Regions from separate parts of the Photobacterium japonica genome, predicted to be linked through region 1. Evidence: riboswitches for the same ligand, from Rfam matches in the RefSeq annotation. Region 1 holds a riboswitch; each other region holds the start of a gene.
What was found. Region 1 has a riboswitch for lysine ahead of L4C36_RS08250 (Na+/H+ antiporter NhaC family protein). Riboswitches for the same ligand answer to the same signal wherever they lie in the genome.
Positions count from the first base shown of each region.

Region 2: it holds a riboswitch for lysine, as region 1 does, so the genes downstream of both, lysC (lysine-sensitive aspartokinase 3) here and L4C36_RS08250 (Na+/H+ antiporter NhaC family protein) in region 1, are expected to answer to the same signal.
Region 3: it holds a riboswitch for lysine, as region 1 does, so the genes downstream of both, L4C36_RS19220 (Na+/H+ antiporter NhaC family protein) here and L4C36_RS08250 (Na+/H+ antiporter NhaC family protein) in region 1, are expected to answer to the same signal.

Region 1 covers NZ_JAKJSN010000018.1:66,575-74,574, reverse strand. The annotation lists gene L4C36_RS08265 (YcgL domain-containing protein) at 85-369, shown strand; gene L4C36_RS08260 (lytic murein transglycosylase) at 373-1,344, shown strand; gene L4C36_RS08255 (H-NS family histone-like protein) at 1,666-2,064, opposite strand; lysine riboswitch at 2,436-2,630, shown strand; gene L4C36_RS08250 (Na+/H+ antiporter NhaC family protein) at 2,728-4,305, shown strand; gene L4C36_RS08245 (thymidine kinase) at 4,483-5,061, shown strand; gene hisIE (bifunctional phosphoribosyl-AMP cyclohydrolase/phosphoribosyl-ATP diphosphatase HisIE) at 5,163-5,774, opposite strand; gene hisF (imidazole glycerol phosphate synthase subunit HisF) at 5,771-6,544, opposite strand; gene hisA (1-(5-phosphoribosyl)-5-[(5-phosphoribosylamino)methylideneamino]imidazole-4-carboxamide isomerase) at 6,555-7,289, opposite strand; gene hisH (imidazole glycerol phosphate synthase subunit HisH) at 7,302-7,925, opposite strand; gene hisB (bifunctional histidinol-phosphatase/imidazoleglycerol-phosphate dehydratase HisB) at 7,925-8,000, opposite strand, start outside.
Region 2 covers NZ_JAKJSN010000011.1:4,430-12,429, reverse strand. The annotation lists gene uvrA (excinuclease ABC subunit UvrA) at 1-390, shown strand, start outside; gene L4C36_RS03735 (PglL family O-oligosaccharyltransferase) at 487-2,226, shown strand; gene L4C36_RS03730 (pyridoxal-phosphate-dependent aminotransferase family protein) at 2,280-3,398, opposite strand; lysine riboswitch at 3,680-3,870, shown strand; gene lysC (lysine-sensitive aspartokinase 3) at 3,981-5,360, shown strand; gene metH (methionine synthase) at 5,483-8,000, opposite strand, start outside.
Region 3 covers NZ_JAKJSN010000057.1:23,107-31,106, forward strand. The annotation lists gene L4C36_RS19190 (sodium/glutamate symporter) at 1-286, opposite strand, end outside; gene L4C36_RS19195 (hypothetical protein) at 793-1,053, opposite strand; gene L4C36_RS19200 (LLM class flavin-dependent oxidoreductase) at 1,101-2,120, opposite strand; gene L4C36_RS19205 (carboxymuconolactone decarboxylase family protein) at 2,166-2,600, opposite strand; gene L4C36_RS19210 (LysR family transcriptional regulator) at 2,721-3,632, shown strand; gene L4C36_RS19215 (methylated-DNA--[protein]-cysteine S-methyltransferase) at 4,116-4,616, shown strand; gene L4C36_RS19220 (Na+/H+ antiporter NhaC family protein) at 4,808-6,391, opposite strand; lysine riboswitch at 6,479-6,651, opposite strand; gene L4C36_RS19225 (BCCT family transporter) at 6,837-8,000, shown strand, end outside.

The DNA.
Region 1 (8,000 bases):
CGTATCAAGCAGCACATAAGGGAATGTTCCCGGCTGTTTGTGGTCTGAATTGAGAGTTAATAAGTATTTATAGGTTATAGAAACATGTTGTGCGTCATTTATAAAAGTCCAAAAAAAGAAGGCACGTATCTTTATATCAACAAAAAAGATGATTTTTCTGCTGTGCCAGAAGCCTTAATGACAACCTTCGGGGCCCCTCAGCTTGTGATGGTACTGAAGTTGCAAGACGGGCGTAAATTAGCACAGGCAGATGTGGAAAAAGTAAAAGTTGCATTGGCCGACACCGGTTTTTATTTGCAGGTGCCACCACCCGTAACCAATTTACTGGAACAGTACAAGGCAGAGAAAGCAGCAAAAAACCAAGGGTAAATTATGCATAAGCGATTGGTATCGGCCTTAGTGGCCTTAGGATTAGGATTGTCATCGGCGGTATCTGCTGCAGATGAAGGATTTGACAGTTATGTCGAAGGGCTAAAAGTAGAAGCCCGCGAAAATGGAATTTCAGAGTCGATTATCAACTCTGCTTTTGACGGCATTACATTTACAGAGCGCGCCGTAAAGGCAGATAAAAATCAGCCAGAAAAAAAATTAACGCTGGATGAGTATATTCCCCGTGCGGTGCCTGATTGGAAAGTCAAGCAAGCCAATGATCGCTACCAAAAACACAAAGTCGTGCTGGAAAAAATTGGCCAGCAATACGGTGTTCAGCCACGTTTCATTGTGGCGTTGTGGGGCGTGGAAAGTAATTTTGGTCGTTTAATGGGCAATTACAATGTGGTGGAAGCGTTGTCGACCATGGCCTATGAAGGACGTCGAGAAGCTTTTTTCCGCAAGCAAGTGATGGCGGCATTAGAAATATTAGAGGCGGGCCATATTGCCCCTAAAGATATGAAGGGCTCTTGGGCGGGCGCAATGGGTCAGCCGCAATTTATGCCAACATCCTTTTTATCGTACGCGGTTGATGGAAATAATGACGGCAAGATCGATATCTGGCAGACCGATGCGGATGTGTTTGCTTCTGCGGCGAACTACTTAAAACAAGCTAATTGGGACAGTGAATATACGTGGGGCCGCCAAGTGACCTTGCCTGACTCTCTTGAGAAGAGTGTGTTTGGGGTGAAAAAAGAGCAGGCGCGTGCATTGAGTGAATGGCAGACACTGGGCGTGAGACGATTAAATGGGCAGGACTTGCCAGAGGCTGATATCAATGCCTGGCTTATTCAACCTGATGATAATCACGGTAGAGCTTATTTAGTTTATGGGAACTACCAATCATTGCTGGATTGGAACCGTTCGCATTATTTTGCGCTTGCAGTCAGCCATTTGGCTGACAAGATCCGCTAGCAGATAAATGTGTCGGTATCATGAATAATCATAAAGCCAGACTTTCGTGTCTGGTTTTTTGTGCTTGATATGTTTATCACTTAAATGAGGGTGCTTTATTGTTCTGGGTGCCGCATGGGAAGAAAAGATAATTCGAGAGCACCTATTGCTATTTGGTATGTTTATCGTGAAGGCGTCGATAATTGTGGTTGGCTGTTTCGTGAGAGAAAGTGAATAAACGTAGCGAAAAAGTGTGATGTTTATCCCAATGTTTATCTTTATGATAGATAAAGAAAACCCGGCATAAAGCCGGGTTTTAGCAGTTAAAAAGTGAAATCGAAATTAGATTTCAAACTCTTCTAGTGCTTTGCCATCATCCAGTGCTTTTTTCAATGCGCTTGGAGTACGGCCTTGGCCAGTCCACGTTTTCTCTTCACCGTTTTCGTCGATGAACTTATATTTAGCTGGACGCTGTGCACGCTTCGCTTTAGGTGCTTTGTGTAGTGTTGCCGCAAGCAGTTCTTCTGGGTCAATACCATCAGCAAGTAGCATTTCACGGTATTGTGCTAGCTTCTCTGTACGTTCTTTTTCTTTAGCAGTCTCTTCTGCTTCAGATTCTTCACGCTCAGAAACCACAGTTTGTAGTTTTTCTAGAGCTTCTTGAAGTTGCTCTAGTGAATATTCACGAGATAGTGCGCGAAGGCTACGAAGGTTCAAAAGTGCTTTCATTGCATCAGACATCTTTTTATTTCCTGTTGTTCTAAAACTATAAAATAATAATAGCAGTGACAATTCAATATTTGCAATATTAATACGTTTAGTTGCTAGATGCCAAATAAAAAATCACCTTCTTATTTGTTTTTTTTTCCTAATTCGCGGGCGCAATTCTCATTTGTAATGTTTTTTTATCGTTCAGTCACAAAAATAAACGAATATTGATGGTGTAGGGAACCTGAACTTTTGCGATCAATTGCATAGTGTTTTTGTCAAAAAAAGGCTGCATATCGTGCCTTTTTGCATCGGTCTGGTAACAGGATGCTCCGGTGCTGTTAAGAACTGCGTCGTAAGTTGTTGCAATTAATATTTCTGTCCGTAGAATTGACTATTCCTTGACTAAGGGTAGAGGTTGCATCGTCTAAGAGTAACAAATCGTAGGGTGATTCCGATGAGGATTTGTGAAAGGCGCCGATGCCGAAGTAAGTGCTGGTTTATCACACCGCCTTGCTGGGGTTGTCACCAAATAGGGGCAACACTGCCATAGTATATATTGTTATAAATTACATTAACTATGGAGCGCTACTGTGGAGTCGGATCAGGGTAACTTCTTTTCCTCACACTCAACTAGCATGGTTTTCACCATGTTCAGCAGTAGATCTCCAACCAGGAACGGTTGTCGTAGAGATCATGAACATTGTAGATTATTCACATTCCGCATTATCATTGCTCCCCCCCCTTGTGGCGCTGGGACTTGCCATTTTAACGCGTCACGTCTTATTTTCCCTCGGTGTAGGGGTACTGCTTGGTGCCTTTTTATTGACCTTTAATCACCCTGATACGGATATGCTCGATTATGTCAGCACAACCGTCAAAGGGCTGTTTATTGAAGAAGGGAGCCTCAATAGCTCGAAGATGAGCATTGTTGCCTTCTTGATCTTATTGGGGATGACGACGGCATTATTGACCCTATCAGGCGGCACAAGAGCCTTTGCTGAATGGGCACAAACCAAAATAAAGACCAAGCGTGGCGCGAAATTACTGGCCGCTTTCCTCGGTGTCTTTATTTTCATTGATGATTACTTTAACAGTTTGGCCGTGGGCTCAATTTCCCGTCCAGTGACGGATCGCTATTACGTGTCACGGGCAAAACTGGCGTATATCCTCGATTCAACCGCAGCACCGATGTGTGTACTGATGCCAGCATCAAGCTGGGGCGCATACATTATTACCGTGATCAGTGGCATTTTAGTGTCACACGGCGTGACCGAATACACCCCTTTAGGCGCGTTTTTATTGCTTGCGCCAATGAATTTCTACGCGGTCTTCGCCTTATTAATGGTCTTTGTGGTGGCATGGTTCCAATTGGATGTCGGCCCAATGAAGCGTCATGAGCTGGAAGCTAGCCATTGCCGTGGTTTTGATGAAGGTGACAGCGATAAGCGCGCGAAAGATATCAATGATGAGCTGGAAATCAATGAAAGCCTGAATGGCCGCGTGTTGGATTTAGTGTTGCCGATCGTGATTTTGATTGCTGCGACGATGTTCTTCATGTTGTATACCGGTAACCAAACACTGGCGGCCGATGGCAAGCCGTTTGACTTGCTGGGTGCGTTTGAAAATACCGATGTGGGCATGTCTTTGGTGTTGGGTAGCTTGGTCGGCCTGATGTCAGCCATGGTGTCGGTATTGCGTCAGCGTTTGCCGATGTCGGATGTTGGCTTTACCCTGTGGATCGGGGCGAAATCCATGTTCGGTGCCATTTTGATCCTATTGTTTGCGTGGAGCATCGGTAATGTGATCAACGATATGGGCACCGGTAGCTACTTGTCGACGTTAGTGGAAGGCAATATCAATCCGATGTTACTTCCGGCTATTTTGTTCTTGCTGGCAGGGGCGATGGCGTTCTCCACCGGTACCTCTTGGGGCACCTTTGGCATCATGTTACCGATTGCCGGTGACTTGGCTGGCGCGACGGATATCACCTTGATTCTTCCTATGTTGGCGGCGGTATTAGCGGGTTCGGTATTTGGTGATCACTGTTCACCGATTTCAGATACCACCATTTTGTCGTCAACCGGGGCGCGTTGTCACCATATGGACCACGTCTCAACGCAGTTGCCGTATGCCTTGGCAATGGCGGCCGTGTCGACTGTTGGCTTCCTGGCGTTAGGTTTTACGGACTCGTTAGCCGTCGGCTTTATCGCGGCCAGCGTGGCCTTCTTGTTGGTGTGTTCAGGGCTGGCGTGGTTGTCTCGCCGTCCGTAACCGCACGTTACTGCGATACCCTGAAAGCCTGCCCTTTGTGCAGGCTTTCTTTTTTTTGTCGCAAGCTGAGACTTTCTTTGGGAGATATGCGCGAGGTTCTTTCAATCTGGGGGGCTTTTCTGTAGCATCGCGGCAGTTTTTTCCAAGCATCCATCGTATTACTACAAGGGAAACGACATGGCCCAGATGTATTTCTATTATTCGGCAATGAACGCGGGTAAATCGACCACCCTGTTGCAGTCTTCATTTAATTACCGCGAGCGAGGGATGAACCCGGTTATCTTTACGGCAGCGATTGATGATCGTTACGGTAAAGGGATCGTGAGCTCCCGTATCGGCCTGCAAGAAGAAGCCGAGTTGTTTAACGTGGAAGACGATCTGTATCAGCGTTTGTCACACATGCATGCGGATAATAAGATTGATTGTGTCCTGATCGATGAGAGCCAGTTTCTGACGAAACCGCAAGTGTATCAGTTGACCGAAGTGGTCGATAAATTGCATATCCCAGTGTTGTGCTACGGTTTACGCAGTGATTTCCGTGGTGAATTGTTTGATGGGAGCCGTTATTTGCTTGCATGGGCGGATAAGTTAGTTGAACTGAAAACCATCTGTCATTGTGGCCGTAAAGCCAATATGGTGATCCGCCAAGATGAAAGCGGTAAAGCCATTGCTGATGGCGATCAGGTGGAAATCGGTGGTAATGACCGCTATGTGTCAGTGTGCCGTAAGCACTACAAAGAAGCGCTAGAAAGCTAGGCAAGAAGCTAAACACCGCACAATGAGATTTAAAATGAAAAGCCCGCGATCATGATTGCGGGCTTTTTATTGGGCGTTTATTCGCAAACCTATATGCGGTCTTATTTATGACGCTCTTGCAGTTTTGCCGTCACGTCTGACAGTGACAGGCCTTGGTCTTGCAATAGCACCAAGAGGTGGTAGATCAAATCGGCCGATTCACACACTAACTCCGCTTTATCGCCCGACGTTGCCGCAAGCGCGACTTCAACGCCTTCTTCGCCCACTTTTTGCGAAATACGCTTGGTGCCACGGGCATAGAGGCTGGCGGTGTAAGAGGAATCAGGATCGCTTCCTTTACGGGCTGCCAACACCTGCTCCAATTGATGAAGGAACACCAACGACGGCTTATCGACGGCATCGCCATCAAAGCAGGTGGTCGTGCCAAGGTGGCAGGTGGGGCCAATCGGATTCACCTGTACCAAAAGGGTGTCATTATCGCAATCGAGCGCAATGTTTTTAAGCGCTAACACGTTGCCCGAGGTTTCCCCTTTGGTCCACAGGCGTTGCTTGGTGCGTGAGAAAAACGTGACTTGCTCTGTTTCCAACGTTTTTGCCAGTGCGTCCTGGTTCATGTAACCGAGCATCAGCACTTGGCCACTGGTGTGATCTTGCACCACGGCAGGGACAAGTCCGCCCACTTTTTCCCAATCGATGTTTGCTTGTAGGCTCATAGTCGGATCTCCACCTGTTGTTGCTTCAAGTACTGTTTTAAATCACCAATGTTGATGATTTGCTTGTGGAAGACAGACGCGGCCAGTGCGCCGTCTACGTTGGCATGGTTAAAAGCATCAGCAAAGTGCACCATCTCACCAGCACCGCCGGAAGCGATCAGCGGCACGCGGCAAACAGCACGGACCATGTTGAGTTGGTCCAGATCGTAGCCGTTACGCACACCGTCTTGGTTCATCATATTCAGTACGATTTCACCGGCGCCACGACGTTGCACTTCCTGTACCCAATCACAGGTTTCCCATTGGGTTGCTTGGGTGCGACTTTCATCGCCCGTGAACTGGTAGACCTGATATTTTCCGGTGTCTGCATCAAAGTACGAATCAATGCCGACCACAATACATTGCACGCCGAATTTGTCAGCCAACTCGGTGATGAGGGCAGGGTTGGCCAATGCCGGCGAGTTGATCGATACCTTATCCGCGCCAAATTGCAAAATGCGGGCAGCGTCATCGGTGGATTTGATCCCGCCAGCGACACAGAACGGAATGTCGATTACCTCGGCCACGCGGGCGACCCAGCTTTTGTCGACGACGCGGCCATCGCTGGAGGCGGTGATATCATAGAACACCAACTCGTCTGCGCCTTCTTCGGCATAGCGTTTGGCGAGCGGGACAATGTCACCGATGATTTCGTGGTTGCGAAATTGCACGCCTTTGACCACCTGGCCATCGCGCACATCAAGGCAAGGAATAATGCGTCTTGCTAACATAATGGACTCCTTATTCTGCCCAGATACGGAAAGCGTCTTCCGCGGTGAATTTACCGTCGAGCAGGGCGCGACCGACAATCACACCTTGTACTCCCGTGCCTTTTAGCGCGGCGATGTCATCCAGCGAACCAATGCCGCCAGATGACTGAAACGCCACGTGTGGGTATTGCGCGCACAAGTCACGGTACAGGTCGACATTGGATCCTGCTAACGTGCCGTCACGAGAAATGTCGGTACATAACACGTGTTTCAGGCCCACGGTGAGGAAGTCATCCAATAGTGCTTCAATGGATACGCCAGAATCTTCCTGCCAGCCAGAAATAGCGACTTTGCGGTTGCCTTGGTCATCAATGTTGACGTCCAGCGCCAGCACGATGTGTTCAGGGCCGTATTTTTCCATCCAGCTTTTGACTAACGCGGGGTGTTTCACCGCGGTTGAGCCAATCACCACACGCTGTGCACCGGCATCGAGCAAGTCTTTTACATCTTGTTCGCTGCGTACGCCGCCGCCAATTTGGATATTGGCGGGGGTGCTGGCCAGAATCGTGGCGATCAGATCGAGCTGACGTGCCGAGGTGTCTTTGGCGCCAGTGAGATCCACCAAGTGGAGCCAGTTCGCGCCCGCTTGATGGTACAGGGCAAATTGCTCGGTCGGCATGACGGGGTATTCGGTCACTTGGCCGTAGTCACCTTGATAGAGACGGACAACTTGACCGTCAATTAAATCGAGTGCAGGGATAATCATCGACGTTCCTTATCACATCTCTAAAAAGTTTTTGATCAGTTGGGCGCCCGCTTTACTGGAACGCTCCGGGTGAAATTGCACGCCATAGTAATTGCCGCTTTGCAGTGCGGCAGTAAATGGCTGGCCGTATTCACACTGTGCGATGGTGTTTCCTTCACGCACCGGCATGGCGTAACTGTGTACAAAGTAGAAGTAAGTGCCTGTCGGAATACCGGTAAACAGCGGGTGGCCGTCTTGCGGTGTGATGGTGTTCCAGCCCATGTGTGGCAGAGGCAAATCGCCCGGCTGCATTTTTTCGACGGGCGCATCACACAGCCCGAGACACTCCACGGAGTCTTCACCGGCTGAACCGTGTTCTTGCGACAGACGGCACAGCAGCTGCATGCCAAGGCAAATACCGAGCAGAGGCTTATCGACCTGTTTGACTAGATCGATCAGTGCGCGTTCCTGCAGGTTTTTCATCGCTTCGCTGGCGGTACCGACACCGGGTAAAAATAGCTTGTCGGCCGCCAAGACCACCTCAGGATCTTTGCTGACGGTGACCGTATAGCCAAGGCGCTCAATGGCAAAGCGCACGGACGCGACATTGGCACAACCGGTATCAATAATGACGACGTTTTGTGTGGTTGAGGTCATTACAAGACCCCCTTGCTGCTCGGTAACTCATTGCCCTCGACTTTGATGGCTTGGCGCAGAGTGCGGCCAAAGGCT
Region 2 (8,000 bases), on a different contig from region 1:
TCCTACATCCGTCTGGGACAAGCCGCGACCACGCTGTCGGGCGGGGAAGCGCAACGGGTGAAGCTGGCGAAAGAGCTGTCAAAACGCGACACCGGCAAGACACTGTACATTCTCGATGAACCAACCACTGGTCTGCATTTCCATGATATTCAGCAGCTGCTTAACGTCCTGCACCGTTTGCGCGACCACGGCAACACCATTGTGGTGATCGAACATAACTTGGATGTGATCAAAACCGCAGACTGGATCATCGATCTGGGGCCGGAAGGCGGCAGTGGCGGCGGTGAAATCATTGCAACAGGCACGCCTGAACAAGTGGCAAATGTCGAGGGATCGCACACAGCTCGTTTCCTGAAACCTTTGCTGCAAGGCGGAACGTCAGTACAATAATCCGCAAGATAATAAGACCTCCACGCACCGGGCCGCTATCAGGCCCGGTTTTATTTTGATGGCGGCTCTCTCATTTCACTTTCACAGGGACCCACAATGACTGTGCTCTATGTCAAAGGCACCACACTGGCAGAGAAAGGGATCAGTAAACCCATGGTGAAACCCTTTCTGGTTTCACTCGGCATTCTGTTCTTGTTCACCATGCACTATTTTCAGCACAATCCTGGCGGATCGGGGCTGGAACTCTCTTTTAACGCCTTGAGTTGGATCCCGTTTGGTTTCGCCATCACCTTTGGTCTGTTAGAAATATTCCGTCAACACGTCTGGCGTTATTCGCGACTCACCGTGGCACTGTTTGTCTGCTGCGTGCTGTTGTCATTGCCCCTTTTCTATCCACAAGCGGTCAGTGAAGAAGCCTTACCGCGTATTCTGGGACTGTGGGCGGGATGGCTCTTTTTCGTCGGACTGCAACAGTTTGCTTTTACCCATAAACAACGCCAACGCTTGTTATGGCTGATCCTCGCGGCCGTCTGGATCCAAGCACTGTTTGGTTGGGTGCAATTTTTACTGCTGGAGCCCGGCAACCCCATCGGCTACGACACGGTGGCTAACCGCCCTTACGGTATCTTCCAGCAACCCAATGTGATGGCCTCTTTCCTCGCCACAGGCTTGGTCCTGTCAGGCTATCTATTGGCGCGTATTCCGATGTACCGCGGCAAATGGTCGTGGCAACACCTGTATCTGTTACTAACCCCGGTGATCACCATCCCACTGTTGGTCGTGCTCAGCTCACGTACTGGCTGGCTGGCCGCCGTTGTCGGCAGTCTGATGATGTTGCCGTACTTACGTCAGTTTGGCGCGAAAGCCCAATGGCGTATCTGGTCCTTGATGGTCGTACTGGGCCTGACTGTCTCATGGACACTCAGCAGCAGTACCGACTGGTCACCACAAGAAGAACGCTTAAGCTTGGTTAGCGCACGGGCTATGCACATTCCACAAGCGGTAGATATGTTCTTCAATAAGCCGTTAACCGGCTATGGCTACGGCACCTTTGAAGTCAGCTACCTAACGCAAACGGCGCACTGGCACCATGCAGATCCAACGCGCCCCGCCGGCATGGCGGGACTTGATCATCCGCATAATGAATTGGCGTTTTGGGCCGCAGAAGGCGGCATCGTGCCCTTGCTGGCATTGTTGATCGCCGCCACGGCCGTGTTACTGAAAGTCAAAAAAGCCCGTGCAGGCACCCAACTCGCATTGGTTGGCTTGTTTTTCCCGATCACCCTGCACACGCAGCTGGAGTACCCGTTCTACCACGCCTTGGTGCACTGGTTAATTTTCATCATCTTGATCTATTGGGTGGATAACCTGACGGCCAAGTACTACCGGAAATCTATCAAACACTTGCTGCCGCTGCGTATGGTGGTGTTATTGCTGCCGATGGCGATCACCAGCTACATGGCCACGACCTTGTATTCCGGTTACTTACTGACAAAATATGAAACCACGCGTCCTATCAACGTCGATTATCTGCTGAAAGTGAATAACCCTTGGGCGTGGCACAATCGGTTTGAATGGGATCTGCACCTGACGCAATTGCAGATCGGCACCGCAACGCAAAACGCTGGCATGATCAATGAGTACATCACCTGGGCGCAAGAAAAAGCCAAAATCTGGCCGCGTCCCGATCTGTATAAAAACCTGATCAGTGCCTATCTGGCACTCGGTAATACGTCGCAAGCGGCGCAAATCCATCAAGAGGCGTTGTACTTGTTCCCAAGTCAAGCCGCGACATGGATATTCACCACAGAATCAGCACCAACAACGGCACCCTGATCGTCAAACAACAACGGCTACCCTGAGGTAGCCGTTTTTGTTCGAGCAGAACGCTATTTCAAGCAGCCTTCCAATGCTCGTAAGCACAAGGCGACATTTTCACGTCGCGCGGCATAGCCCATTAAGCCAATGCGCCACGCTTTCCCCGCCAACACCCCCAACCCTGCACCAATTTCGAGGTTGTAGTCATTCAACAATTGGGCACGAATCGCTGCATCATCGACCCCTTCAGGTATATACACAGCGTTCAACTGCGGTAAACGGTGGGCTTCATCCACCACAAAAGTGATCCCTAATTGTTCGAGACCTGTCCGCAATACCTGGTGCATATCACGATGACGTTGCCAGGCATTTTCTAGCCCTTCGTGCTTTAACAACACCAAGGCTTCATGCAAGGCATACAAGCTATTCACCGGTGCCGTGTGGTGATAACTGCGTTTACCTTCTCCGCTCCAATAACCCAGAACCAAACTTTGATCGAGGAACCAACTCTGTACGGGGGTTTCACGTGCCTGAATTTTCTCAATCGCCCGTGCCGAAAACGTCAGTGGAGACAGCCCCGGTACGCACGACAGGCATTTCTGGCTACCGGAATACACCGCATCCAATTGCCACTCATCCACCAACAACGGTACACCACCGAGCGAGGTCACGGCATCCACAATGGTCAGGCAATCATGCTGGCGTGCTAACTTGGCAATCGCCTCGGCATCGCTCAATGCGCCCGTGGAGGTTTCAGCGTGAACAAACGCAACAATCTTCGCCTCCGGATGGGTCGTTAACGCCTCGGCGACCAAAGCCGGATCCACGGCTTCACCCCATGCGTTATCCACCATGACGGCGATACCACCACAACGCTCGACATTCTCCCGCATGCGATCGCCAAATACACCGTTACGACACACAATCACGGTGTCGCCCGGCTCGACCAAATTCACAAAACAGGCTTCCATCCCAGCACTGCCCGGCGCCGAGACTGCAATCGTAAACGGGTTCGCTGTTTGAAAGGCATATTGCAGCAATTGTTTCAGCTCATCCATCATGCCAATAAACAGCGGGTCAAGGTGGCCAATCGTCGGGCGACTTAACGCCTGTAACACTTGCGGAGAGATGTCCGACGGGCCGGGGCCCATTAACGTACGCTGAGGGGGGTAAAAGCTGCCAAAAGTCATGGAATTTCCTCCGTGAAGGTCTGCATGAAAAGATGTGTATGGATTGAACCGTATGCCCTAATGACTATATCAGCTGATCGTCGTTCCTGCTGTCTAGGTTGTTGATCTACTGATGAAGCGCACAAGGTTATGACTCAGTTATGACAGTTTTTTGCAAAAAATTGCAAAAAACTGCTAAAGGGAATTGACAAGATATAGGCAAATCCGCTTCAATAAAGCACATTTTTTGTTCATCCAGATGGCACTGAGATTCAGCACACACGCTGACCTGCACATCCGGTGAAAACAGAAGAGGAGCGTTACCCAGGTATCGATGATTGCGGGGCCCCACCCCAACGCAATCTTGAGAGGGGGAGTAACGCCGAGATATGGCATGACAGGGGGCATGGCATATCGGCTATGAAGGTTGAATCCTTCTGGCTGTCACCTTTCTCATGACTATGACCGAGAAAGGTGGGGAGCTTCTGGTCATGCCATCTACCAAGATCTGACTGCTAGATTCCCCTGACACTTGTCGGGATCTTGATCCCGAGTCATCCCCCTTTGTATTAGACTTTCTACTATCTTACTGGGAGACTCGTTGTGAGCTTTGTTGATAATAACTTTACTGTTCCTCCGCCGATCACTGTAGCGAAATTTGGCGGCACCAGCGTAGCCGATCATGCCGCCATGAGCCGTAGTGCTAGCATTATTAAAAATAACCCACAAGCTAAAGTGGTTTTAATCAGTGCATGCTCCGGTGTTACCAATCTGCTGGTTGAGTTAGCAAATGGAATTGCCGATAACGAGCAGCGCTCAGAGCGGCTACAACAACTTCATACTATTCATCAGTCTATTCTGAATGAACTGGCGCACCCCGAAACGATTTCGGGTGAGATCCAACAACTGCTAGATCAAGTCGCAGACTTGGCCAAGCACGCCTCGCATACCCCTTCCAAGCAATTGACCGACCAGTTGGTTGCCCATGGCGAACTGCTTTCTACGCATCTTTTTACCCAAATTCTCAATGAAATGGGCGCAAGTGCTGCACGTTTCGATATTCGCCACATTCTGCGTACCGACAGCCAATATGGAAAAGCTATCCCCGATATTGATGCTATTCGTCAGTTAGCCACACAGCGCATGCAACCGTTGCTCAGTGAGTCGATTGTCGTTTCTCAAGGCTTCATTGGGGCCAATGAACACGGCCAAACCACGACCCTCGGTCGCGGTGGCAGTGACTACAGTGCCGCACTGGTTGCCGAAGCCATTCAAGCTGAGACGTTAGAGATCTGGACAGACGTCCCTGGCATGTACAGCACCGATCCGCGCATTACCGCCAATGCCAAACCCATCAAAGAGATCAGCTTCAGTGAAGCCTCTGAAATGGCAAATTTTGGCGCAAAGATCCTGCATCCATCAACGCTGCTTCCGGCAGTACGTCAAAAGATCCCGGTCTTTATTGGTTCATCTAAAGCACCGGAACAAGGCGGTACGTGGATCCGTCAACACGTCACTGCCCCGCCGAAATTCCGAGCATTGGCATTGCGTTGTAACCAAACCATGGTCACGCTAACCAGTTTAAAAATGTTCCAGGCCTACGGCTTCTTATCCGAAGTTTTCCGCATTTTGGCCGAGCATAAAGTCTCTGTGGATTTGATCACCACCTCTGAGGTCAGCGTGTCACTGACGCTGGATCAAACCGACACCTGCGGCGGTGCCCCTAATTTACCGGCTGCCGCGACCGCTGAACTGAGCAAGTTGTGCCGTGTGGAAGTGGAACAAAACCTCTGCTTAATCGCGCTGATCGGTAATAAACTAGGCGACGCCCCAGGCGCTGCGACGCAAGTGTTTGGTGCGCTCGAGCAATACAGCCCACGCATGATCTGTTTTGGTGCCAGTGCCCATAACCTGTGTTTCTTGGTTAATACTGAAGAATCACGCGATGTGGTAAGAACACTGCACCACACCTTGTTTGAATAATCCTTCGTTATTCGACATAAAAAAAGGCGCTCACTGAGCGCCTTTTTTATACACGATTCATATCGGCCTTATACCAAAACGGGGATACCTGAACGCACCACCATGGTTTGATACGCCTGCCGTTAAGACAAGTTCGGACCCAGCCATTTCTCTGCTTCCAACATATCCCAACCTTTACGATCCGCATAGCTGTCACGCTGATCCGGCTGGATCTGCGCAATCGCGAAGTAACGGGAATCTGGGTGGGAAAAATACCACCCCGACACCGACGCACCCGGCCACATTGCGTAACTGGAGGTCAGTGACATTCCGATAGTTTCTTCCACGTTTAGTAATTCCCACAAGCTGCCTTTTTCGGTGTGCTCTGGACAAGCGGGGTAACCCGGTGCCGGGCGGATCCCTTGGTATTTCTCACGGATCAAGGCGTCGTTACTGAGGTTTTCATTCGGCGCATAGCCCCAGATGTCTTTACGTACCTGCTCATGGAGATATTCAGCAAAAGCTTCTGCTAAGCGATCAGCCACGGCCTGGATCATGATGGCGTTATAGTCATCCCCCGCTGCTTTATAGGCGTCTGCTAACTCACGCTCGCCCACGCCGCCAGTGACAGCAAACCCACCGACCCAATCCAACTTCCCACTGTCTTTCGGCGCAATGTAATCCGACAAGCAATAGTTATAGCCTTTAGGTTTCTGGGTTTGCTGGCGCAGGTTATACAGCACTTTCGCGACCGTCGTGCGTGACTCATCGGTATACACCTCGATGTCGTCACCGACATTGGCGGCAGGGAACAGCCCACACATACCGCGTACCTTGAGTAAGCCTTCTTGTATTACACGATCCAGCAGATCATTGGCGTCTTTAAACAGGCGTTGTGCTTCTTCCCCAACCTCTTCATGATCGAAAATCGCAGGGTATTTACCCATCAGCGACCATGTCATGAAGAAAGGCGTCCAATCGATATAAGGACGTAAAATAGCCGCATCAACCTCATCAAATACATGGATCCCCGGCTTGGCAGGTGCCGGTGGCGTATAGCCAGCCCAGTCAATCACGACCTTATTGGCTCGTGCTGCTTCCAGTGTCACAGGCTTGGTGCGCGGTCGTTTCCGGGCATGCTGTTCTCGCACCACGTCATAATCAGCTTGCAGTTTTTCTACAAAGCCCGGCTTGAGTGTTTCCGACAGCAAAGAGGAACAAACACCGACGGCACGTGAAGCATTATTCACATACACCACAGGATGACGGTAATTTTGCTCAATCTTCACCGCGGTATGGGCTTTTGACGTTGTTGCACCGCCAATCAACAGCGGTAAATCAAAGCCCAGTCGCTCCATCTCTTTGGCCACATGCACCATTTCATCTAATGACGGCGTGATCAAGCCAGACAAGCCAATGATGTCGACGTTTTCCTCAACCGCCACTTTGAGGATCTTTTCACACGGCACCATGACCCCAAGATCGATGATTTCGTAGTTATTACACTGCAATACCACGCCGACAATGTTCTTACCGATGTCGTGCACATCACCTTTGACTGTCGCTAATAATATTTTGCCATTGGTGGAACCAACGTCTTTCGTCGCATTAATAAAAGGCTCTAAATGGGCAACGGCTTGTTTCATAACACGCGCCGATTTAACGACTTGCGGCAGGAACATCTTCCCTTCACCAAACAAATCACCGACCACATTCATGCCATCCATCAACGGTCCTTCAATGACCGACAACGGTTTGTCCGCATTCACACGAGCTTCTTCAGTATCTGCCACAATGAATTCGGTGATCCCTTTCACCAACGCATGCTCTAACCGCTTCTCTACCGGCCACGTTCGCCATTCTAAAGCTGACGCATCGGTTTCTTTACCGACGTCTTTACCGGCATATTCAGCGGCAATATCAAGTAAACGTTCCGTGCTGTCATCGCGTCGATTCAGTACCACGTCTTCCACCGCTTCACGCAGTTTAGCGGGCACATTATCGTAGACCTCAAGCTGACCGGCATTGACGATCCCCATGTCCATCCCGTGCTTAAAACAGTGGTAGAGGAACACGGCATGAATGGCTTCCCGCACGTAATTGTTACCACGGAAAGAGAAAGAAACGTTAGAGACCCCACCGGAAATCATCGCATGGGGCAAATCACGCTTAATGTCGGCAACGGCTTCAATGAAGTCGACGGCGTAGTTGTTGTGTTCATCAATCCCGGTCGCGACCGCAAAGATATTCGGGTCAAAAATAATATCTTCAGGCGGAAAGCCCACTTCATCCACAAGGATCCGATACGCATTGGTACAGATTTCCAGTTTCCGTTCACGGGTATCAGCCTGCCCGACCTCATCAAACGCCATCACGATAACAGCCGCGCCATAGCGGCGGATCAACGAGGCTTGTTCAATAAACTTGGTTTTACCTTCTTTCAAAGAGATGGAGTTAACGATCCCTTTGCCTTGAATACACTTCAGACCGGCTTCTATCACCTCCCATTTGGAGGAGTCGACCATGATAGGGACTTTCGCGATTTCCGGCTCTGTCGCACACAAGTTTAAGAAACGCACCATCGCCGCTTCGGCATCCAGCATGCCTTCATCCATATTGATATCGATGATTTGCGCGCCGTTTTCCACCTGTTGACGCGCC
Region 3 (8,000 bases), on a different contig from region 1:
ACGATCCAGCCCGCTGGGCGACTACTTTGGGGGATGGTATATCAGTGGCTAAACCCAGCGCTGAAAATAATGCGGCGGTTAAAAGGCCGGCATTCGCAGTGAATGTGCTCGTCCATGGCAACACATCCAATAATGCAGGACCAAAAATCAAACCTAATAATCCAGCCAACACCGCTGAAGGAAGATAAAGTCGCTGTAATAGCGTCAAATGAACACGTAGGATTTTCGCAACCAATAATAAAAAACCTGCAATTGCTAAGTCTGTTAACATTAGACCTTGTGGCATTGAACCTCCAGTAATATAAATGAACTCAACCGTTTCTACATGTTTGCACTCTGAATGAAAAACTGCGCATACTTGTCATTTGTAGATTTTATGAAATGACACTCATTGATATATTCATTACATTCAATGAATATAATCGATTACCTTTAAAAAGAATAAATATAGCTGTGATTATGCTCGATTATCAGCAGGGATAAAACGAAATGTATGCAGCTATCTATATCGAATTGATTTTTAATATTCTTTTTATTATCAGTTATTGGTGCGTGGGAATAATAACATTGGCTTTTGTTAAGCCATTCTATTCCCGATGAAACGCACATTTGAATGACTTGGATTTATTACTTCGGTTGAGTATAAATTGTTTTTAATACTCTTGTGTAAAGAGGAGGCTATCCTAGTGATATTTTATATTGATTGCAAATATAGCTATTTCATTTTTAGCCTAAATTGTTTTGTTTTTAAAGGGCGAAACCTCTGACTAGGTGACGTCCATGTAATGATATTCATTGTTCTGCGGTGGCAGAACTATTCTCTTGGGTATGGCTATCGTAATATATCCTTGCGATGAAATAGATATTCACACCCGCAATAAAACCATTTGTGGCTGCAACCGGCCAAGCATCGATCATGAGCCCGTATATTGCAAACAGTGAGCACCCAATGAAATTAAGGACGCGTAGCTTAATGATGTCTTTCATCGTCAGTGATAGAGCGACAATTATTGATGAAAGGTATCCTAACATTTCTACTGTATTCATAATTATTTCACCTAAAAGATGGCGGCTAGAAACGGTATGGTATGTATGGTTAGCTATTGAAATTTCGGCAAAATGCTTTGTGAAAATGCCGCTAAACAACGGCTATTATTTTCATAACCTAACCCGTTTGCCAGCCATAGGGCGAATTCGCTCACCCCTAATGCTTGGTATGTCTTTAGCGTTGCTAATATTTCCTCTGCGGTGCCGATCAGTAGATTTTTTTCCAAGTCCTCCACAGTGAAACCCGTTTGAACCACAACCTCACCTTGTAACCTTCCTTGCGAGACAGTGTTGGTTTGATTAAACCATGCCACAAACTCACTGTAGTATTGGCTGAAATGCTTAAGAATGACCTTTTTTTCTTCCTCATTTTCAACAATGTAGGCGTGTTGAAGCAGTAACAATTTAGCATCATGCGTGGCATGTTCCGCTGCTTGTTTAAATATTGCGACGCTTTCTTTGACTTTTTCCATCCCCATCCAAAGCGGCGTCATTTGAACGTGGCAACCGTGATCAATAGCAAATTTAACCGTATCTGGGCTTTGTGCTGCGATCCAAAGGGGGGGCTGAGCGCCATCAGCAATGGTTGGCACAACAGAGGTTTCTGGAAATGCCCAATGGTTTCCGTGATGGCGATAATTCCCCTGCCATAAAGCGCGGATCGCGCGGATTTGTTCACGCAGCATGTCACCCGCTTGTGAATTGGTTACCCCGTCGCTGAGTCTATCGTATTCATATTGAAAGGCCCCTTTTGATAACCCAACCTCTAAGCGACCGTCAGTGATTTGGTGAGTAAATGCAATTTCGCCTGCTAATCGAATCGGGTGCCAAAAAGGGGCAACAATCGTGGCTGTCCCTAAACGGGCTGTGTGAATTTGACTGGCTAATGCAGCAATGGTCAACAATGGGTTCGGTGATATTGCAAAATCCATTGCGTGGTGCTCACCTGTCCAGATGGTGTGAAAACCGCTACGATCTCCTTGCTTACAGAGCTGTACAAAGTGTTGGTAAGCGTCTTCATAACGAATATTTACGTGACTTCTTTCAGTATGTAAGCAAAGAGAAAGTTTCATGGTGGTACCTTTTAGTCAGCCAATTATTCCGTGAGATAACAGTTATTAGTGATGCATCTTGGTGGCAAGAGCAAAGCGATTCCATGCGTTGATCATGATAACTTGCATCATGGCTTCTGCGGTTTCTTGTTCACCGAAGTGATCAATACAAGCTTGGTAAGTGGGTTCAGACACCCCATCTTGATGAATTAACGTCATTTCATCGACCAATTGCAGAAGGGCTTGTTCTTTCTCATCAAAACGCGGCGATTCTTTCCATGCAGAAAGCGCAAAGATTTTTTGTTGCGCCATGCCCAGTTTTAACGCTTCCTTCGAGTGCATTTCGATACAATATGCACACTGGTTAATCATCGATGCTCTCAGCTTGATAAGCTCTTTTAATTCAGCAGATAACGCTGTCGTTGAAAGGTAATTCTCTATACCTAACATGGCTTTAAGTGCTTGTGGTTGGGTTTGTGCAATATCAATGCGGTTGTTCATAATGTTATCCTCAATGCGGTTAGTACGTCTTATCGACAGGAAGCATTGTGCGCTAAAATAAAGGCGATAAGAATCCCACTAAAAATGAAATGAGTTTTGTGAAATATGCAAAGGTGAGAAATGTTAAATCAAATTAAAATTTTAGCTCAGGTTGTTGAGTCTGGGAGTTTTTCTAAAGCGGGGAAAGTACTGAATATGGCACCGTCTTCGGTTTCGCGATCCATCGATAATCTAGAGCACACGTTACAATCAACGTTGTTTAGACGGAGTACACGGAGTGTCTCTTTAACAGAAGAAGGTGAGTATTTTTACCATCAAGCGACAAAAATACTGTTTGATGCCAATAAGCTTATCTCTGAAATGAAAGGAGAGCGGGCTGAACCGCAAGGGGTGTTGCGTATTTCTGTGTTTGAAAGCTTTGGTAACTTAGTGTTAGCCCCACTCTTGCCTCGCTTCTTAGCGCAATACCCCAAAGTGACGGTTGAAATCGATCTCGATAATAACTTGGTCGATTTAAACAGTGAGAACATTGATGTCGCCATTCGTATCGGCACACCACAAGACAGTAACCTCAAGGCGCGTCGATTAATGACGAACCTCACGTCATTGGTTGCGACACCGGAATATATAGCTACACATGCTGAGATTAAACAGCCGGAAGATATTCAGTCTCACAATTGTTTGCTCATTGGCCAGGGGCGAAAGCGGTATTATTTTTATTGTTCAAACGGCGCAGAAGTACGTCGAATTCCGGTCAAGGGTAATTTAGTTTCTAAGGGCGGTTCACCGTTGTTGAGTGCTGCCCTTAGCAGTTCAGGCGTACTGTTACTGTCGACATGGATGGTTGAGCCGTATTTGAAATCTCAGCAGTTAGTCGAGGTTTTACCGCATTGGGTCACGCATTCTTCTGAGACGGGTAGTGGTGAAATTTATGCAATATACAAAGGTATGGAGTACCCCAAGCCTCACGTTAGAGCCTGGTTAGACTTTTTGGTGAAAGAGCTAAGCGTCGTCAATCCTGTGCTGGTATGAACAGAGGTTGCTGCCTTAGTTATGGCTTACCACATGCTAACGCATAACTAAGGCAGTGCTGAAAGTTAAAAATTTGATATCTGTTGGCTACTTATTCCGAATGTTCTAAAGCGCAAGTCGTGTGAGAATACTGTAATAAACGACATTTAAGTTGGTGGAAGATCACATGATTGATTTCGAGAGATACGTTAGAAATGCATTGTGTATGGCGTTGCATTATTTAGCTTCCGTCATATTGGGATGTATTAACACGGCTAAATAGCGGCGCTTGTGGTGATACTAATGGATAGTCAACAAGCGTTATATCTGTGCTCACGGTGTTATGAACACAAGGGGCGTTCTGAGTTTTTGAGTGAGTAATTAACATTGACAATGAGTCGGTGGTGTATTGTTTGCTAGCGCAAGCCTGTAGGGCTCTATGAATTCAATAAAAGAGTTTAAAACCACATCAAAAGGGATAGATATCAAGAGAGGAATTAAATCATGTGCTTAGATGTACTGCAGAGTAAATTGGGGATGATTACATTCACAGCGAGTGGGCAGGGGCTTACCGGATTGTATTTGCCGGGACAGGAGCATTTTTTACCGTATAAGACATATAAAAGAAACACAAAAAATGTGCATATTGAGCAGGCAAAGGATGAGATCAGTGACTATCTTGACGGAAAAAGGAAAGATTTTTCCGTTGGGCTAGATTTACGAGGCACTGAGTTTCAAAAAAAAGTGTGGCATCAAGTTAGAGAGGTGCCATATGCCCATACCTCTTCCTATAAGGATATTGCCCAACAATTAGGGATGAAAGGAGGATACCAAGCGATAGGGAGCGCAAATCGTAATAATCCTATATCGATTATGATTCCTTGCCATCGGATAATAGGCGCGACGGGAAAGCTTATTGGCTATGGTGGGGGTGTTGACTTAAAGGCTCAGCTACTTCATATAGAAACGCATTATGAAAAGAACGATCAGCAACACGAAGGGTGATTTTTATATCCACCGTAGTCAATAATGAATCATTCGAGCCTGTTAAAATGCTCGATAACGGCGTTAGGGTGTTTGATGGGAGAATAACGATGTATCGAACAATTCCGCCCCAAAAACACATCAAGCACCCGAAGGTGCTTGATGTGTTTTATGTAAGTGGTTACTTACTTGCGTTCTTGCTTACTGACGGTTCACTGCGCTTTGGCCGTTGCCATAATGGGTTGGTTTTTGCGCATCGCAAACAAGCAGAACAGCACGAACCATGCGCCGCTCACTGCCACACCAATCCACGCTGAATGGGTGTAACCAATCGCTACGTAACCCAGTAGGGCACCGAACGCCACAGAGGTCGCATACGGTAGCTGAGTCAGTACGTGATCCATGTGGTGACAGCCTGCGCCAGTCGCCGACAGAATACTGGTGCTTGAAATCGGTGAACTGTGGTCGCCGAATACTGCGCCTGCTAATACCGCAGCAAGCATTGGGAGTAGCATCTGAATGTCACTCGCTGCTGCAATGTCACCGGCCAACGGTAGCATGATACCGAAGGTACCCCAGCTGGTGCCGGTCGCAAACGCCATCGCACACGACAGCACAAAGACAACAGCAGGTAGCAGTTCAACAGGGATGTTACCGTTCGCCATTGACGCCAGGTACATACCGGTTTTCATGTCACGCACAACCGCACCGATGGTCCATGCAAAGAACAGGATCACAATCGCAGGCATCATCGCACTGATACCTTGTGGCGCGGCTTGCATCCAGATTTTCGCGCTCAGCTTCAAGCGTAGCGCCAGTGCCACAGACACCACCAAACTACAGATGGCGCCGTAAACCAGAGATGAGCCTACGTTCGTGTGTTCAATCGCGCCGATCAAACTGAAATCGACCCCTTTCGTCGCCAGTACCGCCGCGCCGGATTGCACCATGAAAAACACGGTAGCCAAGGTCAACGTCAGAATAGGCAGCACCATGTCGATCATGCCGCCGTTGCTGTTTTCTGGGGTTTCGATATCCAAGCCCGTTGGACGGCCGCGAGATTCATCCCACAGTTTGCCTTCTAGGGCCCATTCTTCGTGCTTGCGCATTGGGCCGATATCCAACTGGAACGCGATCACACACAGTACCATCACGAGTGTAAACACCGCGTACAGGTTCATCGGGATCATTTCTACGAACGCGGAAATGGGGCTCTGGTCAGTCACGTTGTGTGCCACCATGATACCGCCAACCAGGGCGATGATGTACGCACCCCATGACGAGATAGGCATCAATACACACACAGGTGCCGCGGTGGAGTCCAGCAGATAGGCCAGTTTTGCCCGGGATATTTGGAAGCGATCAGTCACAGGGCGGCAGATTGCGCCAACAGACAGGCTATGGAAAAAGTCGTCGATAAAGAAAATGAACACCATCAGGCCGGTCAGGGATTTGGCACTGCGGCGATCTTTACAACGCACAGAAGCCCAATCGGCGAACGCTTGGGTCGCCCCTGATACGCTCATTAAGCTGATCAACGCGCCCAACAACAACATGAAAATGATCATATTGGCGTTGTCACTGTTTAAGCTGCCGTCAGCCCATACAATGTGAAGCACTTTATTGAATAAATAGTGAGCGGTGGCTAGTGGGGAATAGTGGTTTAGCATCAGTGCGCCCGCAACAATACCGGCACCGAGTGAAAGCAGAACGCGACGGGTCGTGACTGCCAAAATGACCGCCAGAAGTGGCGGAACGACAGACAATAAAGAGTCTGAAAAATTTGTGAGGATCATAATCTCAACACCTACAACATCAAGGTGGAGATCTACCGAAAAGAGGTGTAACGAAGACGTCTGAAGGAATGACAAAGACTTGTTACCCCTTCAGGTAGCGCTCCATAGGAAAAATACTATGGCAGTTCTGTGCCTATTTGACACAGACCCAGCGACTGAGTGTGATAACTGCAGTCACTTCGGCGCTGACTCCTTTCTCCGGCATCATCGGGATCATCCTCCGCACGGTTACTGATAGGCAGCGCGCCTCTACTGATTAAGGGCTTGCTGCGCCATCATAACAGCCAAGTTCAGCAACACAAGTATTATATAGGGATAGTGTACAAAGTGAGTGGATAATAAACTTTCTTTATCGTTACCATTAGAAGATTAATTTTGAGAAATTGTTAATACCTGTGATCATCGCATTACGCACAGGAAGCAAAATGTAAACATAGGAGTTAACGTGTTGCTAAAAAAACACTTCGAATTGATCGATAAGCCCACTTTCTTTGGGGCGCTGGGATTACTGTTTTCCGTCATAATCCCGCTGATGTTATTCCCAGAAGAAGGCGCTAAGTGGATCGCCGTCGCCAAAACCTTTATGACCGACAAGCTCGGTTTCCTCTATTTAGCGTTAGGTATCGGCGCCTRCTTTTTTATGATCTACATCGTTTTCTCCGATATTGGCCAGATCAAACTGGGTGATGCGGATGAAAAGCCAGAGTTCAAAACCGGTTCATGGGCAGCCATGCTGTTTTGTGGTGGTATCGGTGCCAGTATTCTGTACTGGGGGACTATCGAGTGGGCCTATTACTACCAAAGCCCGCCATTCCAGCTCGCACCGGGCAGTGAAGAGGCGGTACGTTGGGCTGCCACTTACGGTATTTTCCACTGGGGGCCGGTAGCGTGGTCTATTTACATGATCCCCGCGATTCCTATTGCCTACTTTTTCTATGTGCGTAAACAGCCTGTATTGAAAGTGTCAGCCGCGTTGATGCCGGTGATCGGTGAAGCGCGCAGCCACGGTAAGTGGGGCAAGGTTATCGATATCTTGTTCATCTTTGGTTTGTTGGGCGGTGCCGCGACCACATTGGGTTTAGCTGCCCCGTTGATCAACGAAGGGATCAGCTACCTGTTTGATGTTCCCTCTACCACCACGACTCAAATCGGCGTGTTGTTGTTGTGTACGGCATTGTTCGCTTACTCTTCCTATAAAGGGATGGATGAAGGGATCAAGGTGCTCAGTAACATCAACTTCTGGGGTGCACTCGGTCTGTTGGCGTTCGTCTTGGTGGCGGGCCCAACCTTGTTCATGCTGGAAACCGGTTTGGATTCTTTGGGTCGTATGCTGTCTAACTTCTTCGTGATGGCGACATGGGCTGAACCGTTTGGTGGCTATGGCACCTTTGAAGATACCCACTTCCCGCAAGATTGGACCATTTTCTACTGGGCATGGTGGCTTGTGTTTGCGCCAAGCATGGGCTTATTCGTGGCACGTATTTCGCGTGGTCGTACGATCAAGCAGATGGTGTCAGGGGCTATCTTCTTTGGCTCAATGGGTTGTGCCCTGTACTTCATGATTTTGGGTAACTACGGGTTGTCGCTACAGCTTTCTGGCCAGCTTGAT